Regions from separate parts of the Massilia sp. DJPM01 genome, predicted to be linked through region 2. Evidence: predicted binding sites of a transcription regulator. Region 2 holds the regulator's gene; the other holds the start of a gene.
The links. Region 2 encodes LexA, which represses DNA repair genes until DNA is damaged. Its sites were predicted from a motif close to ACTGTATNNNNATACAGT; they were not measured.

Region 1 (9,021 bases), on a different contig from region 2:
CAATCCTGCGGCGCATGCATGACCATCAAGGGGCGCTTGAGCTGGCTCGTGCTGGCGTTCAGATTCTGCTCGGCGGCATCGCGCAAGAACTGGCGCTTGATGGTAAACGGCCGCCCGGCCAGTTGCACCAGGGCCTCGCCATCGGCTTCGATCAGCCCGAGCTGGTCCCGGAACAGGCCGCTGACATGCGCGGGATCGCTGGGCGCACCGATGGTCACGACGGCGCGCACCTCGTCGATGCTGGCGGCGGCGGCCAGCACGGCGGCGCCACCCAGGCTGTGTCCGATGAGGATCTCGGGCGCCTTGAGCGCGCCGCGCATGAAAGCGGCGGCAGCCACCAGATCCTGCACATTCGATGAAAAATTGGTATTCGCAAAATCGCCTTCGCTCGCGCCCAGCCCCGTGAAATCGAAGCGCAGCACCGCGATGCCGTGCTCGGTGAGGGCCTGGGCAATGCGGCTGGCCGCAAATACGTCCTTGCCACAGGTGAAACAATGGGCAAACAGCGCGTACGCGTGCGCCGCACCGTCGGGCGCGTCCAGCCGGGCCGCCAGGGTGTGGCCATCGGCGCCGGTAAACGCTTGTTTTTCGCTGTACATGCGCCCTCCTCGTCCATAAAGAATTCAGGCATCTTACCCCGGCGGCGTTACCGCTGCCGCTTGCCTCAACCGAACAAGCCATGCAGGAACCAGCGCGGCGCGCTATCGCCATCGGCGCCGGCGATGCGCTCGCGGTAGACCCAGTAATGGGCATGATCCTGCCCTTGCGCAATGAAGTAATCGCGCGCCTGCGACTGGCTCCACCAGCCCGCCTCGATCCGCTCGGGGGTCGAGGCCATGCGCAGGGGCGAGCCGTAAAACGGCCGGTGATCGCGCATCAGCAGCGCCACCGGCTTGGCCAGCAGCCAGGCCGGGCGCGGCAGGCTGAGCAAGTCCGGCGGCAATTGCGGCTGCGTCTGCTGCTGCGCCGTGCGCCGCGTGCGCTGCACCGGCACCCAGCGGTTGGCCAGCTCGGGCCGGTAATCGGCACGCGGGGCCGCCTGCAGCACATTCTCGGGACCGAGGCGTGCCACCAGCAGTTCGAGCATGCGCCACTGGTCCTGCTCGCTGCCGCCGGGTTCGGGAAACAGCGACTCGCTCGGCATGGCCATGGCCTGCACCTCGGGCGCTTCGAGCACCAGGCCGATCACATGCGCTTCCAGGCTCAGGCTACCCAGGCGCTCGCGCAGCAGGCGCACCAGATGCTCATCGCGCCAGGTCGGCTCGGCCAGGATGATGTCGAGCACGGTGGGCGGGCGCGCCACCCTGCCGCGCTCGTGTTCGAGCAGCAGCACGATGCGCCCCACCGCCAGCTGGTGCGCGCACAGCCAGCCCGTCATTTGCAGCAGCAGGCTGTGGGCGCCGGCCAGCAGGGCATCGGCCTGCTCGACCCGGTCGAACAATTCCAGCCGGGCCTGGAAGGTGGTGGGCGCGGCGATCCAGTCGAACAGCTCGGCCGTCATGCCGTAGGCGGCATCGAGCACGCCCAGCAAGGCGCCGCCGCAGCGGCGCTGCAAGCCCGGCCGCGGCAGGCGCCGCAGCTGGCCCAGCGACAGGCAGCCGATGCCCTCGAGCCAGGCGGCAAACGGGCGCGCCGGCAGCGGCAAGGCGGCCGGCAGAAGGTCGAGGCGGCGTTTCAGCGATGCCATGCCGAGCGCGTGGCCGCTGCCGCCGCGCGCCAGCAGCCAGGCCCCGCGCGCCGTCGGCGCGCAGCGGAGACAGGCGCTGAAGCCAAGCGCGCGCACGCTGGCGCGGATGCGCCGGCACAGCGCGCGCACCCCGCCGAACAGGCGCAGGCTGGCCCCCACGTCCATCAGCAAGCTCGCTTCCTCGGCCAGGGTGACCTGGGGCGTGTATTGCAGCAGCGCCATGGCCAGCGCCTGCATGGCCGCCGCCTCGCGCGCGGGCTCGCGCTCGTGCAGGCGCGCCGCCGGCAGCAGCATCAGCACGCCGCCACGGCGCATGCCCTCGCGCACCCCGCCCGCCCGTGCCAGCGGCGAGGCGGCCAGCACGCGCCCGTGTTCCAGCACCACGCTGGCGGCGTCAGCCGACCAGTGCGGGCTGAATACGTCGAGCGGGAGCCGGGGCAGGTAAAGGCCGATCCAGAGTCGCATGGCGTTGCAGTAAAGAAGGAGTCAGGGGCAGGAACAGCGGCGCGTCGCGCTGCGGTCCCCGGCGTTTGACGAAACCGATATCGAGCCCACCGGGGGCCGGACGCAGGCTCAGGCGCAGCGGCGCCGGCGACGCATCCTGGGCCACCGCGAGCGGGCGCAGCAGGAAAAACAGGGCTTCGCCGCACTGGGCCGCCAGGTGCAGGCGGCGCAGCGCATCGGGACGCGCATGGCTGGCCCAGAACAGCAGCGCACCGCAACTACCGCTGCGCAACACTTGCTCGGCCGCCCACAAGGCATCGGCATTGCGCGCGCTGCGCACCCAGATCATCTGCGAAGGGGGCAGCCCGAGCGCAGCCAGCGCCAGCGCCTGGGGTGGATGGGGTGGCTGCAGCAGCACGATGCGGCGCTCGGCCACCCTGGCCAGGGCCGGGCGCAGCAGGCGCAATTCGCCGATGCCGCTTTGCTGCAGCAGCAGTTCGACCAGGCAGCCGCTGGGCCAGCCGCCGCCGGGCAACTGGGGCGACAGGGTGGGATGGCCGCTGTCGACACAGCGCGTGCCGGCATGGGCCAGCTGGGAAGCGCGCCACAGGGCGGGATGCAAGGTCTCGGGCGCGGCAAGGAAATCAGGGGAGCTCATGGTCAGATCAACAAAAAATACTGTATGTTTATACAGTACTCTGTCACTACCAATTTGGCAAGGCCTATCGTGCGTACCAGCGTCCTCCTACAACCGGGGTCAAAGCTCTAATTAGCAATTTTTCGCTGCAACCGGGGTCAGACCTCTGATTAGAAATTTTTCTGAGAGACATCATCTCCTTAGCAGCCATGCCCGCAAGGCCCCGGGCAAGGACATGAGGGTCATGACCACTGCACCAAGCGTGAACATGCCACCGATCGGGCCAGGCTGGCATGACGCTATTTCTGCCTTAAAAGGATTTTGCCAGCCGCAATCGATCGCGATAAACAGGATGGACGACAGCGAACCGAGAAAAAACATCCCCAGCCAGAATATCCAGCTATCGATATCCAGCTCGACGGCGCCTTTTCCAATCCAGTAATACAGCGCCATCGGCACCGTCGCGGCGCAACAGAATACCGACCTCCCCACTATATGCTCGGACTCGGGCAGGAACGTAAAAATCAAGGCAACAATCAACCCGCAGAGCGCCACCAATCCGACGCCGGTCGCGAAAACATTTTTCTTGTCTAGATTTGCATACCAGTGGCGCATGGATGGATTCCGGCAGGGATGAATAGGTGCGCATCATTGCCCAGAAACAAACCAAGGTCAACGCCGGTGCTTGCCGAAAAAATCGACCAGCATCTTGCTGGCATCCGGCCCTGCCGCCGAATTGAACGACAGGCGCGCGTCGCCCCCGCTCCAGGCATGCTGCAGCTGGGCGATCTGGGCCACGCGCAGCATCAGCTTGCGTCCGCGATACACATCGTGCAGCTGGTGCGGCAAGCCGCTGCGCCCGCCCGCCTTGTGCGCCACCCGCACCGGCGTCGCCGCCGGCAAATCATTGAGCAGCATCGCCTGGCGCCGCAAGTGCACCTGGTTAACCGGCCGCACCACCCGGTCGTCGTCGCCCTGGATCAGGATGGTCGGCATGGATGGAAAGCCCGGGCGCCGTTCGAGCACCTCGGCGATGGCGCTGTCGACCCGCGCGCCATTGCCATGTTGCATGACCCCGAGCGCCCCGACCGTGCTGTGCCCCGCGCCATACAGGGGCCCGGAATGCAGCCCGAGCCCGGCGAACAGCTCCGGATGGTTGAGCGCGACGATATTGGCCATGCCCGCTCCCGCCGACATCCCGCAGATAAACACCCGCGAGCGGTCCAGGCCGTACGCGGCCAGCACCTGGCCGATCATGCCGACAATCACCGGCACATCGCCGCCGCCCTGCTGGGTAGCGCGGTCATACCATTTCCAGCAACGGCGCGGATGGGCAGCGAGCGATTGTTGCGGGTACAGCACGGCATAGCCGGCTTTTTGCGCCATCTGGTTCATGCGCGTGCCCTGGGCAAACTGGGTGGCGCTCTGCTCGCAGCCGTGCAGCATGACGATCAGCGGCCAGCCCGAGAGCGGCGGCGCGCCATCGGGCAGATACAGCCAGTAACTCATCGGGCGCAGCACTTGTCCGCTCTGGCCAGCGTAGCGCGCAGTGAGCCACTTGCCCGGCGCTGGCGCGTCTTTCAGCAAAGCTGCCGGCGCGGCGCGCGGCGCTGGTTTGGGTTTCGGCGTGGATGCGGCCGTGGCGGCGGGTCTGGGTTTCGGCGCGGGTTTGGGCGCGCTTGTGGCAACGGGTCTGGGTTTCTGCGCGGGCGTGGACGCGCTTGTGGAGGCGGGTTTCGGTTGGGCGCGCGCTTTGGGCGCGGGCTTGGGCGGCGCGAACAGGGCCGTGAGCAGGCGCGCGGCCGAGCGTTGCTGTTTTTTCCCCACGCGCATCAGGCTGCGCAGCAAGGGGGCGCTCGACTTTACCATCGCAAACGCACCATCACGCGCTGGTGCAGGCGGGCCCACAGGAGGGCGGCGGACGCGCGGGTGGGAATCGGTTTGCCGAGCGGGCCGGCGTGATTGCAGCGTGCGGTGACGAACATGGTGACGGGCTCCTTTCAACCAGCATAGCGTGGACCCATGGCGCTGCTCCGTGCGTTGCGCCGCTTAGCGGGTCCGATGAACAAAAAAGCAACATCGGTGGGAGACGCGTGCGGGCCGACACCATTGAGGCATATCAAAGAACGGCTTGCGCAAAAACCTAGTCTGTTTGCATAAGGACTGCGGCCGGCGAGGTCCGCATACCCAAAAACACCAGGAGAACGAGATGAATTACACAGAGCGCGACAAATATGGCATGTACAAAGGCAGCGCCGGTCCGGGCCCTGCCCTGATGGGCGCCGATACCCTGATCGGCGACAACGTGGTCAATGCCCAGGAAGACGATCTGGGCGAGATCAAGGAAATCATGCTCGACATGCGCAGCGGGCAAGTCGCGTATGCGGTGCTGGCCTTCGGCGGCATGCTGGGGCTGGGCGAAAAACTGTTTGCGGTGCCGTGGCAAGCGTTGCACCTCGACACCGTCAACAAGCGCTTCGTGCTCAATGTGGAGAAGGAGCGCCTGAAAAACGCGCCCGGCTTCGATCCCGATGCCTGGCCGGACATGAGCGATGTCGGCTGGGCCAACCAGATACACGGGTTTTACGGCATCGACAACAGCACCGGCGGCGGCATGGGTACGGCCACGCAGTCCGGCATGAGCGGCGCAGGCACGAGCACGATGAGCGGCAGCTCGGGCACGAGCGGCATGGGTGCCGGACTATGAAGCGTGCTTGACGAATAAGCGCTGACGGCGCGGGCGCCAGTGCGGCGCCCGCGCGCGCACCCGTGCGACACGCGCGGATAGCCGGGCACGCCAGCCAAAAGTGTCCACGCGTGGCGCCCTGCGGCTTCCGTACGTCTGAGCCTCAACCTGGATAAGACGCATGCCTGTGGCTTCCGCATGCCTGTGGCTTCCGCATGCCTGTGGCTTCCGCACGCCTGTGGCTTCCGCACGCCTGTGGCTTCCGCACGCCTGTGGCTTCCGCATGCCTGTGTCTTCCGCACGCCTGCGCCTGGATCAGCGCTGCATCGACTCCCACACCTTTTGCAGGCGCTTGGCCGACACCGGCATTGGCGTGCGCAATTCCTGCGCATACAGCGACACGCGCAGTTCTTCGAGCATCCAGCGGAACTCCACCATCTTGGGATCGGTGTTCTTCCCCGCCAGACGGTCGCGCGCGGCGCGCATGAAGTGGCTGGCGGACTGGGTCCACTCGGCCATCAACTTGGCGTCGCGTGCGGGATCGGCACGCAGTTTTTCGAGCCGCACATTAATCGCCTTGAGATAGCGCGGGAAATGCGCCAGCTGGGCGTAATCGTTATCGATCAGGAAGCGCTTGTGCACCAGCCCCTGCAACTGCGACTGCATGTCGGCCGCGGCCTGCGCCTGCACGCCTTGCAGCTTCTTGGGCAAGCCATGGAACTCGGTCAACACCTGCGACACCAGGCGTGCAATCTCGTTCACCAGCAAGGTCAGGCGTGACTTGCCTTCGTCCTTGCGCTTGTTGAACGAGGCCGCGTCGGTCGGCAGCGGATCTTGCAGGCAGGCGATATCGATCGCTTTCTGGATAATCTGGTCGCGCAACTCTTCCTGCGAGCCCATCGCCATGAACTGCATGCCCATCTGCTGCAGACCAGGAATGTTCTTCTCAACAAACTTGATCTGCTCCTTGAACTGCAACGCAAACAGGCGGCGCAGGCCGATGCGGTGGGTCGCGGTAGCCACGGTCGGGTCGTCGAACACTTCCAGGTCGCAGTGGGTCTGCTTGTCGACCAGCGCCGGAAAGCCGATCAGGGTCAGCTTGCCTTGCACGATTTCCAGCAGCTCCGGCAATTCGCCGAAGGTCCACGAGGTCAGGCCGGTGTGCTGGCTGACCTTGGGCGCATTCGCCTGCGAGGCCGAGGCCGAACCTGCCGCCGATGACGCCGGCGCAGCCGCCGAAACGCTCGTGGCCGTCGCCTGCACCTTGCCCGGCGCCGCCGGAATCGACACTTCCGCCAGCTTCTGGAAGCTCTGGCGCGCCTGCCCGCCAAATTCAGCCTGCAAGGTCGCCAGATTGCGTCCCATGTCGAGCTGGCGTCCGTGCTCGTCGATCACCTTGAAATTCATGAAGTGATGCGCCGGCAGCGTTTCGGGCTTGAAGTCGGTCGTCATCACCATCAGGCTCGTTTGCGAGCGGATATCGGCGATGATCGCGTCGATCAGGTCACCGCGCCCGAACTTGCCCGCCTCGTGCACGCGTTCGCAAAAGCGCGCCGCGTAATCGGGCAGCGGCACGCAATGGCGGCGCAGCTTCTGCGGCAGCGATTTCAACAGCAGATGCACCTTCTCCTTGAGCATGCCCGGCACCAGCCAGTCGGCGCGCTCGCGCGGCAACTGGTTCAGCGCAAACAGCGGCACCGCCAGCGTGACCCCGTCGCGCAGGCTGCCCGGCTCGAAGTGGTAGGTGAGCTGCATCTCGATGCCGGTCACCGACATCATTTTCGGGAACAACTCGGTGGTTACCCCGGCCGCCTCGTGGCGCATCAATTCGTCGCGGTTCAGGAACAGCAGCTTGGGTTCCTTGAAGGTCGCGTCCTTGTGCCACTTCTCGAAGCCCGCACCGTTGACCACATCGGTCGGAATGAGCTTGTCGTAGAACGCGGCGATCAAATGGTCGTCGACCAGCACGTCGAGACGGCGCGACTTGTGCTCGAGGTTTTCGATCTCTTTGATCAGCTTGTGGTTATGCGCGAAAAACGGCGCGCGCGTATCGTAGTCGCCCGCCACCAGCGCATCGCGAATGAAGATCTCGCGCGCTTCGGCCGGATTGAACTGGCCGTAGTTGATGCGGCGCTGGCTGTAGATCACCAGCCCGTGCAAGGTCGCGCGTTCGGACGCGGTGACCTGCGCGGCGCGCTTTTCCCAGCGCGGCTCGCCCCACGATTTTTTCAGCAGGTGGCTACCCACCCGCTCGATCCATTCGGGCGCGATGTTGGCCACGCAACGCGCGTACAGGCGCGTGGTCTCCACCAGTTCGGCCGCCATGATCCACTTGCCCGGCTTTTTGGTCAGCGAAGAACCCGGCCACACGTGGTACTTGATGCCGCGCGCGCCCAGGTAGCCGGCACCAGGTTCATCCTCGGACTTGAAGCCGATATTCCCAAGCAGGCCGGTAAGCAGGGCCGTATGCAGGTTTTCGTAGGTGGCCGGCAGCTCGTTCATGCGCCAGCCCTGCTCCTTGACGATGGTGAGCAGCTGCGAATGCACGTCGCGCCATTCGCGCAGGCGCACCTGCGAGAGGAAATTGGTGCGGCAGGTTTCCATCAGCTGGCGGTTGGTTTTCTTGTGCTCGATGGCCCCTTCGAACCACGTCCAGATCTTGATATAGGTGAGGAATTCGGACTTCTCGTCAGCGAACTTCTTGTGCGCCTCGTCGGCCGCCTGCTGGTGCTCCATCGGCCGGTCGCGCGGGTCCTGCACCGACAGCGCCGAGGCGATGATCAGCATCTCGGTCAGGCAGGCGTTTTCCAGCGCGGCCAGGATCATGCGTCCAACGCGCGGGTCGAGCGGCAGCTTGGCCAGCTTGTGGCCGAGCGGGGTCAGGTCGTTCGATTCGTCGACCGCGCCCACTTCCTGCAACAGCTGGTAGCCGTCGGCGATGGCGCGCCCCTGCGGCGGCTCGATGAACGGGAAGGTCTCCACATCGGTCAGGTGCAGGGACTTCATGCGCAGGATGACCGCCGCCAGCGACGAGCGCAGGATTTCCGGCTCGGTGAACTTGGGGCGCTGAAGGTAATCGTTTTCTTCGTACAGGCGGATGCAGACGCCGTCGGCGACCCGGCCGCAGCGGCCGGCGCGCTGGTTGGCGGCCGACTGCGCGATCGGCTCCACCTGCAATTGCTCGACCTTGTTGCGGAAGCTGTAGCGCTTCACGCGCGCCAGGCCCGCGTCGACCACGTAGCGGATGCCCGGCACCGTCAGCGAGGTTTCGGCCACGTTGGTGGCCAACACGATGCGGCGCGCGTTGGTGATCTTGAAGACCTTTTCCTGCTCCTCGACCGACAGGCGGGCAAACAGCGGCAGGATTTCCACGTGCGGCGGATGGTGCTTGCGCAGCGCCTCGGCGCAATCGCGGATCTCGCGCTCGCCCGGCAGGAACACCAGCACGTCGCCCGAGCCGATGCGGCACAACTCGTCGACGCCATCGACCACCGCATCCATCAGGTCGCGCTTGTCGCGCGCGGCCTGCGCCTTCGGCATCGGCTTGCCCGCCGCTGGCGGCGGCGT
Region 2 (9,021 bases):
TCGCAGCCGGTCGCCCGCAGTACGCAATGGGCGCGCACGCGCTCGAGGAACAGCGCCCAGCGCGCGTCGCCGTCGGTGCTCGGCGGCGGGCCGGGGTGGCGGCGCGAGGGCAGGGCGTGGGCGGCCAGTGCGGGCGTTAACTCGAACTGCGGATCGGCGTCGAGCCAGGGCGGCGCGTCACCCGGCGCCGCCGGCGTAACCGGCGCAGCCCTCGGGGCCACGGCCTTGACCGCAGCGGGAGTGGCCGCGGCGGCCGTCGCCACGGCGGCCGTCGCTGCGCTGGTTTCAGCGTAGCCCTTGGCGGTTTTTTCGCCGATCAGCTTAGCCATCGCCGCCGCCGCCCTGGCTGCGCCGGCGTGGTTCTTGGATTGGCGCTGTCCGGCCGTGCCGATCTTGCCGAAGCCGATATGCAGGGCGTCGCCGGCCTGTTCGATTTCCCAGAATTTGCTGGAAACGCCATCATTAAATTCAAATCGCCGCATCATTTACCTGCCTGTATAGTGTGTCAATGGTCCGCTCATGCGCATAACTGCTCCATCACCCGGATAAATTCGCCGACAACGACCGGGTCCAGCGCGGACAAGCGCGCGCCCGCGTCGACGCTGTAGTGTTCGAGAACCAGCCTGACCAGCGTCTGCGCCTTGTCAGCGTTGATCAGCCCTGTCGTCAGGCCCGGTGCGATGTGCACGTGCGCCACCTTGCCCTGGCCGAGCCACCTTGAAAATTCAAACGCTTCGCCGCCGCTGCCGATGTCGCGGTGCCAGCCCCGTTCGGCCAGGCCAAGCAGACGCCCGGTACTGACCACGGCGCCGTCCCAGCACCAGGTGGCGCAGCAGCGGGTGGCCGGCCAGGAAGTCACGGAAGGCTTGCACCGTCCAGCGCCGCCGCCCGCACATCGCCTGTTCCAGGCGCAGCACCCGCTGGGCGGCGATGGTGCGCGCGTCTTTCTTGAGCAGCTTGTAGCGCTCCACGGCGGCTGCCGCCAGTTCGGCGTCGTCGGTCTTTTTCGGCTTGGGCAGCTGGTCCAGGCGTGCGCCCTGCGCATCGCGCAGGCAAGGCTTGAGCGCCTCGTCGAAGCCGGCGCGGAACTGGCGCGAGCCGAAGTCGAGCTGCATTTCGCCCTGTGGGTCCAGGTCCAGGTCGGGCACCAGGCGCTCTTCCAGTTCCTCGGTGCTCAGTTCGAGCGCCGCAGCGATCTCGCCGATTTTGTCGTAGGCGTGGTGCTGCAGTGCCTGGAATTTGACCTTTTGCGCGATCCCGTGCAGGAGCATCAGGGCGGTGTCGCTGCCGATCATGGCCAGCACGTCGAGGCCTGCTCACGCAATAGCATGTCGCCCTCGCTGTAATTGTCGTAGATAGAGTAGCCTGAATTGTCCCGTTCGGCGCAGATGTCGATGTCGCGCGCTACGCCGGGAAACCGGCGCGACGGCATCGCCAGCGCCGCCACCTCGGGCGAGATGTCGACCAGCGGCTCGACCGCCAGCCAGGGCGCCGCGCCGCTTTCAGCGTAGCCCTTGCCGGTTTTTTCGCGAATCAGCTTGTCCATCGCCGCCGCCGTGGCGTGGTCCGGATGGGTCTTGGTTTGCCGTTGTCCCGCCGCGCCCACCTTGCCGTAGCGGACATGGACATCGCAGCCGTCCTGGTCGACTTCCCGGAATTTGTCGGACGCGCCCTGGTCATAGTCGAAACGTCGCAATGGGCGTCCTAACTGGGCTTGAAGGAAAGAGGGGGGCGGCTACCGGCGCGCGCCGCACTCTTGTTTCGCTTGCTCATAAGTAGTGATAAGTGTTGCAAAAAATAATACTTTACGGCAAAGCGGTGTCCCTGTCGAGCCGCACCAATCCGGTTATGATGCGCATCCGGACATCCCATCGTGAGACGTGCAATGAAGAAATCCCTGTTTTGCCTGGCATTGATGCTGGGCGGCGTGGCGCAAGCGGACGAGCTGGCCGACGCCAACGCCTTGTTCGCGAAAAAATCGTATCCGCAAGCGCTGCAGCTCTACACCAAGCTGGCCAACGCCGGCAATGCCGAAGCCCAGTTGCACATGGGCGAAATGTATTTTTACGGCGAGGCGGGGACGGTGGACCTGGCCAAGGCCGAAGCCTGGTTCAAGAAATCGGCGGCCAAGGGCAACAAGACCGCCGCCGGCTCGCTCGCGATGATCAACAAGCGCGCAACGCGGCGCGCCGAGCTTGATTACTGGATATCCAAATACGATGGCGCCGAGCTCAGCGCGGGCCAGTTCCGCTGCCCGGTGCCGCGCATTCCGGCCATGTCGAAGCAGAACGATGAAATCGAGAGCGTGTCGGCCAAGGTCGCGGCCTGGCAGGATTGCTACAACGGCTTCGTGCGCAACCTCAACGAGGCCAGTCCGCTGACCAAGCGCATTCCCAAGGAGGTGGCCGACCTGCTGACCAAGGACGAAGCCGAACAGTCGCGCGTGCATCTGGAAGGCGTGTATGCCGGCATCGCCGAAAACGCCAAGGTCTCGGCCAAGCTGGTGCTGGCCGACTTCGGCGCCTGGCGCAGTGCCACCGACGCCTATATCAAGGAACACAACCGGATCGTCACCGAAGCGGCGACGACGGCGCCGCGCAAGGGCGACTAGACGGCACGGGCGCAGTGGAACAGCGCCCGCACGCTCAGTTCCAGCTGCGCATCAATCCTACCGCGAGGCCTTCGAGCGCGAACTCGTCGGTCGCCGGATCGACATGGATGACCTTGAAGTCCGGATTTTCCGGCAGCAGTTCGATCAGCGAGCCGGTCTTTTTGTAGCGCTTGACGGTGACATCGTCACCGATCCGGGCCACCACGATCTGGCCATTCTTGGCGCTGTCGACCTTTTTGACGGCCAGCAGGTCGCCATCCATGATGCCGGCGTCGCGCATCGACCAGCCACGCACCTTGAGCAGGAAATCGGGACGCGCCGAGAACATCGCCGGGTCCACGCTGTAGGTCGCTTCCACATGCTCCTGCGCGAGGATGGGCGAACCGGCAGCCACGCGCCCAACCAGCGGCAGCGATATCAGCAGGTTCGGCGGCGGCATGGCAATGGCGTCGACGCTGGCGCCGATCAGGCGGATGCCGCGCGAGGTGCCGGGCGAAATTTCGATGGCGCCCTTGCGCGCGAGCGCCTGCAGATGCTCTTCGGCCGCGTTGGCCGACTTGAAGCCCAGTTCATTGGCGATCTCGGCACGGGTGGGAGGAAAGCCCGTGTTCTCGATCGCATCCTTGATCAGGTTGAGGATTTGTTCTTGCCGTGGTGTGAGCTTGATCATCGGTATGCGGGACTGTGTATATGGACAGACTGTATTTTTGTACAGTATTTCGCGCAATGCAAGGGTTAATTGGCCGAACAGGCGAATTATTTGCGATGGGCGCTGTCCAACAAGCAGCGGAGGAGGTGCGTCATGGGTCGGCGTGAGGTTCCACGGGTGAGTTATGAGGAGGATTTTGTGCTGTGGCTTGAGCCGCAAGTGAGTTTGTTGCGCGCGCGCCAGTTCGGGCAGCTTGATATCGACAATCTGGTAGAGGAGCTTGAGGGCATGACCGGCCGTGATCGCAGGGAGCTAAGCAGCCGCCTGAAGGTGGTGGCGATTCACCTGCTTGAGTGCCAATATCAGCCCAAGCGTAAGTCAAGCAGCTGGCTAAATACGCTTGCCCACCAGCGTGACGAAATCGCACAGTTGTTGCAAGACAGTCCCAGTCTTGTTCGTGACATTCCAGCACTTGCCAGGCGCCGCTATCGGCAAGCCGTACTGGCTGCGGCGCGAGAAACCCGCCTGCCCCCAAAGGCATTTCCAACCGAACTCCCCTACAGCGCAGCCCAACTGCTGGACGACGACTTCGTGCCGTGAACAGTGCCCGATCGCACAAGTGCCGCACTGCGTCCTTGATTGTTGCTGCATTACACGCTATAATTGCCGGCTTTCCCTTCCCACACTCGTCTTGACGCCGAGGTGGGCATTTGTTTAAACGTCCCTAAGGAGTTATGCATGCGTCATTATGAAATCGTTTTTATCGTCCACCCGGACCAAAGCGAGCAAGTCCCGGCGATGATCGAACGCTACAAAGCCAGCGTAACCACGCGCGGCGGTTCGGTTCACCGTGTTGAAGACTGGGGCCGTCGTCAGATGGCTTACTCGATCCAGAAGCTGCCAAAAGCGCACTACATCTGCCTGAACATCGAATGCGACAACGAGACCCTCGTGGAACTCGAAACCGCGTTCAAATTCAATGATGCCGTGCTGCGTCACCTCACCGTTAAGATGAAGAAGGCTGAAACCGCGCCGTCGCCGATGATGAAATCGGTACAACGTGAAGACGCAGCCAAGAGCCACCGCACTGAAGCCCCTGCTCCTGCAGCCGCTCCAGCGCCAGCTCCAGCCGCAGCAGCGTAATTGTTGACCGGGATCCCTGAACGCGACTTGACCTCACCCCGGTGAATCAACTCCAGTTCGTAGCCCTGATTTGCGAGCGCGACGTATTGCGCTATACCCCGGCCGGCGTGCCGATCGTGACCGCCACTCTGATGCACAGTTCGCAGCAGATGGAAGCAGGGGTAGCCAGGTTGGTCGAATTCGACATCACCGCGCTTGCCGCGGGCGAGATTTCGGGACGATTCAGCCAGGCCGAATTGGGCGCCGTGCATCAGTTCACGGGATTTTTGGCCAAGAAGAACCGCAGCAGCAAAAGCCTGGTGTTTCACATCATTGATTTCTGTGCCGCCGCCTGACGCGACAGCACATTTTTAGATACAGGAGCCTCAAATGGCATTCGGTAAAAAATTCGACAAGAACAAGCTCAAGCTTAAAGAAAAGCGCAAACAACAGAACCCACTGTTCAAGCGTAAGAAATTCTGCCGCTTCACCGCAGCAAACGTTGAACAGGTCGACTACAAAGACGTAGACACCCTGAAAGACTTCGTCCAGGAAAACGGCAAGATCATGCCAGCACGCCTGACCGGTACCAAGGCGCACTACCAGCGCCAGGTTGACACCGCAATCAAGCGCGCCCGCTACCTCGCGCTGCTGCCATACACCGATCTGCACCACGCTTAATCGCTGCGGATAAACTGGAGAAACTCTATGCAAATCATTCTGTTGGAAAAAGTTGTTAACGTCGGCAACCTGGGCGATGTTGTTAAAGTCAAAGACGGTTACGCACGTAACTTCCTGATCCCGCAACGCATGGCTCGCCGTGCTACCGCATCGGCCGTCGCTGAATTTGAAGTCAAGCGCGCCGAACTGGAAAAAGCAGCAGCTGCCAAGCTGGCCGCTTCCCAGGCCCAAGGCGACAAGCTGGGCGGCATGACCATCTCGATCGCTCAAAAAGCGGGCGTCGATGGCCGTCTGTTCGGTTCGGTCACCAACTTCGACATCGCTGAAGCGCTGACGAAAGCTGGTTTCGCTGTAGAAAAAGCGCAAGTACGCATGCCTACCGGCCCGCTGAAAACGACTGGCGAGCACGCTGTTGCAGTCGCCCTGCACACCGACGTCGTTGTCGAGATCACCATCGCTGTTGTTGGCGAAGCTGCCTAAGCGACATCAAGTCATATTGTTGCCTTGCAAGCATCATGCTTGCAAGGCAACTACAAAAAAGCCGGGTTTTCCCGGCTTTTTTTACGCCCGAATCTCCCCAATTATGTCAGCCAGTTGACCCGAAGCAGGTATAATTCGCGCCATGAACGCACCATCCGATCCGCAGCTAGACGCTCTCCGCATCCCGCCCCATTCCATCGAAGCAGAACAATCTGTGATCGGTGGTTTGCTGCGCGATAACGCCGCGTTCGACCGCATTGCCGACATGATGCATGCGGACGACTTCTACCGCTACGATCACCGCATCATCTTCGAGCAGATCGTCAAGCTGATCAACCAGTCGAAACCGGCCGACGTGATCACCGTGTTCGAGGCGCTCTCCAACATCGCCAAGGCCGAGGATGTGGGTGGCTTGCAGTACCTGAACGCGATGGCGCAGAACACGCCGTCGGCGGCCAACATCCGGCGCTACGCCGAGATCGTGCGCGACCGCGGCGTGCTGCGCAAACTGATCACCGTGGCCGACGAAATTTCCGGCAATGCGTTCAACCCGCAAGGCAAGGAAGTCAAGCAGATGCTCGACGAAGCCGAGTCCAAGATCTTCGCCATCGCCGAACAGGGCGCGCGCGGATCGCAAGGCTGGCTCGCGGTGCAGCCGCTGCTCACGCAGGTGGTCGAGCGTATCGATGAACTGTACAGCCGCGACAACCAGAGCGAAATCACGGGCGTGCCGACCGGCTTCATCGACCTTGACCGCATGACCTCCGGCCTGCAGCCGGGCGACCTGGTGATCGTGGCCGGCCGTCCATCGATGGGCAAGACCGCGTTCTCGGTCAACATCGGCGAGAACGTGGCGATCGAAGCCGGCTTGCCGGTCGCGATCTTTTCGATGGAGATGGGCGGCACCCAGCTGGCCATGCGTATGCTCGGTTCGGTCGGCCAGCTCGACCAGCACCGCCTGCGCACCGGCCGCCTGAACGACGAAGACTGGCCGCGCCTGACGCACGCGATCCAGAAAATGAACGATGCCCAGCTGTACATCGACGAGACCCCGGCATTGAATCCGATCGAGCTGCGCGCGCGCTCGCGCCGCCTGTCGCGCCAGTGCGGCAAGCTTGGCCTGATCATCATCGACTACATCCAGCTCATGACGGGCAGCCAGCCGGGCGACAACCGCGCCTCGGAGATTTCCGAGATTTCGCGTAGCCTGAAAGGCCTGGCGAAAGAGCTGCACTGTCCCGTGATCGCCCTGTCGCAGCTGAACCGGTCGCTGGAACAACGCCCCAACAAACGTCCCATCATGTCCGACTTGCGCGAATCGGGCGCTATCGAGCAGGATGCCGACGTCATCATCTTCCTGTATCGCGATGAAGTCTACAACCCGGATTCGCCCGACAAGGGCACCGCGGAGATCATCATCGGCAAACAGCGTAATGGCCCGATTGGCTCGATACGACTGACCTGGATCGGACAGTACACCAAATTCGGTAACTACAGCGGTAACCTGGCGGTCTACCAGGGCGACTAAATCACGATGCCGCCGCCACGAGCGGCGGCCTTCTGCAGTATCAATTACGCTTTAACGCGCTTTAACGGAGAAACCATGTTTGGACGCCTGATGCCCACCGAGGGCAAATTTTTTGAGCTCTTCAACCAGCACGCTGCACTGTGCGTGAAGGGCGCGCATGAAATGGTTGGCCTGATGACCAACTTCGACGATCTCGAAAACCGCGTCCACGCGATCGAAAGCATCGAAAAGCAAGCCGACAAGATCACCTACGCCACGGTCGACATGCTGCACAAGACCTTCATCACCCCGATCGACCGCGACGACATCCACAAGCTGATCACGCGCATGGACGACATCCTCGACCTGATGGAAGATGCGGCGCAGACGGTTTCGCTGTACGACCTGAAAGCGGTGACGCCGGAAGCGAAGCGCCTGGCCGAACTGTGCCTGGCCTGCTGCCAGAAAGTCGAGCAAGCCGTCGGCCTGCTGCACAACATGGACAACTCGCAAAAGATCGTCGCCATCTGCGAAGAGATCGACCGCCTCGAATCGGACGCCGACCATGTCATGCGCGCCGCCATGTCGAAGCTGTTCCGCGATGAACCGGACGTGCGCAACCTGATCAAGCTCAAAGCAATCTACGAGATCCTCGAAACCGTCACCGACCGCTGCGAGGATGTTGCCAACATCATCGAAGGCATCATCGTCGAAAACGCGTAAGCGGGACGAGCATGGAACATATCCAAATCAGCATTTACGTGCTCGGCATGTTGATCGCGCTGGCGCTGCTGTTCGACTTCATGAACGGCTTCCACGATGCGGCCAACGCGATCGCGACCGTGGTCTCGACGGGCGTGCTCAAACCGCAGAGCGCGGTGGCCATGGCTGCCGTCTTCAACTTCATCGCCATCGGCGTGGTCGGCCTGCACGTGGCCACCACCCTGAGCAAGGGCACCATCGACCCCAAGGTGGTGGACCACTACGTCATTTTCGGGGCCCTGGTCGGGGCCATCATCTGGAACCTGATCACCTGGTATTACGGCATTCCTTCCTCCTCCTCGCACGCGCTGATCGGCGGCCTGGTGGGCGCCGCGGTGGCCAAGTCCGGCACCGGTGCACTGGTTGGCGCGGGCTTGCTCAAGACCGTCATCTTCATCGTGGTCGCGCCGCTGCTCGGTTTTGCGCTGGGCTCGATCATCATGCTCATTGTGGCGTGGGTGTTCGTCAAATCGACGCCGCGCAAGGTCGATACCTGGTTCCGCCGCCTGCAGCTGGCATCGGCCGCAGCGTATAGCCTGGGCCACGGTGGCAATGACGCGCAAAAGACCATGGGCATCATCTGGATGCTGCTCATCGCCAGCGGCTACACCGACGCCGCCGACAAGGCGCCGCCGAGCTGGGTCATCATCTCGTGCTACGCGGCGATCAGCTTCGGTACGCTGTTCGGCGGCTGGCGCATCGTCAAGACCATGGGCCAGAAGATCACCAAGCTCAAACCGGTGGGCGGCTTTTGCGCCGAAACCGGCGGCGCGATCACGCTGATCCTGTCGAGCTATTTCGGTATTCCCGTCTCGACCACGCACACCATCACCGGCGCCATCGTCGGCGTGGGTTCGTCGCAGAAAATGTCGGCGGTGCGCTGGGGCGTGGCCGGCAATATCGTGTGGGCCTGGATTTTCACGATCCCGGCGTCGGCCTTCATGGCGGCGGTGGCTTGGTGGATCGGTACCCACATCATGTAAGCCAGGCACGCGCCTGACAAAAAAGAGCCGCCGGTTGCGACCTGCGGTTTTTTTTCGCCCAGCCGCTGCGGCACGCTAGCGGATGCATACCTGGCGCACCGTGCGCAGGTCGGTGATGCCCAGCAGGACCTTTTCGATGCCATCCATTTTCAGGGTCCGCATGCCGTCGTCCAGGGCGGCGGCGAGCAGGCTGGCGACCCGGCCGCGCTCTTGCAGCAGGCGCTTG

Region 1: a site for LexA is predicted at 2,809-2,826, ahead of imuA (translesion DNA synthesis-associated protein ImuA). Genes of this name have one in related genera too.

What each region holds. Positions count from the first base shown of each region.
Region 1 covers NZ_JAQOZV010000006.1:121,451-130,471, forward strand. The annotation lists gene PO883_RS06410 (S9 family peptidase) at 1-599, opposite strand, end outside; gene PO883_RS06415 (DNA polymerase Y family protein) at 665-2,152, opposite strand; gene imuA (translesion DNA synthesis-associated protein ImuA) at 2,082-2,789, opposite strand; gene PO883_RS06425 (hypothetical protein) at 2,961-3,383, opposite strand; gene PO883_RS06430 (PHB depolymerase family esterase) at 3,441-4,637, opposite strand; gene PO883_RS06435 (hypothetical protein) at 4,631-4,753, opposite strand; gene PO883_RS06440 (PRC-barrel domain-containing protein) at 4,978-5,475, shown strand; gene hrpA (ATP-dependent RNA helicase HrpA) at 5,770-9,021, opposite strand, start outside.
Region 2 covers NZ_JAQOZV010000019.1:72,592-81,612, forward strand. The annotation lists gene PO883_RS14320 (DUF4132 domain-containing protein) at 1-485, opposite strand, end outside; gene PO883_RS14325 (hypothetical protein) at 518-805, opposite strand; gene PO883_RS14330 (DUF4132 domain-containing protein) at 726-1,295, opposite strand; gene PO883_RS14335 (WGR domain-containing protein) at 1,292-1,696, opposite strand; gene PO883_RS14340 (tetratricopeptide repeat protein) at 1,886-2,611, shown strand; gene lexA (transcriptional repressor LexA) at 2,646-3,281, opposite strand; gene PO883_RS14350 (DUF29 domain-containing protein) at 3,414-3,860, shown strand; gene rpsF (30S ribosomal protein S6) at 3,999-4,403, shown strand; gene priB (primosomal replication protein N) at 4,445-4,738, shown strand; gene rpsR (30S ribosomal protein S18) at 4,773-5,063, shown strand; gene rplI (50S ribosomal protein L9) at 5,091-5,543, shown strand; gene PO883_RS14375 (replicative DNA helicase) at 5,686-7,071, shown strand; gene PO883_RS14380 (DUF47 domain-containing protein) at 7,147-7,773, shown strand; gene PO883_RS14385 (inorganic phosphate transporter) at 7,785-8,795, shown strand; gene PO883_RS14390 (GspE/PulE family protein) at 8,871-9,021, opposite strand, start outside.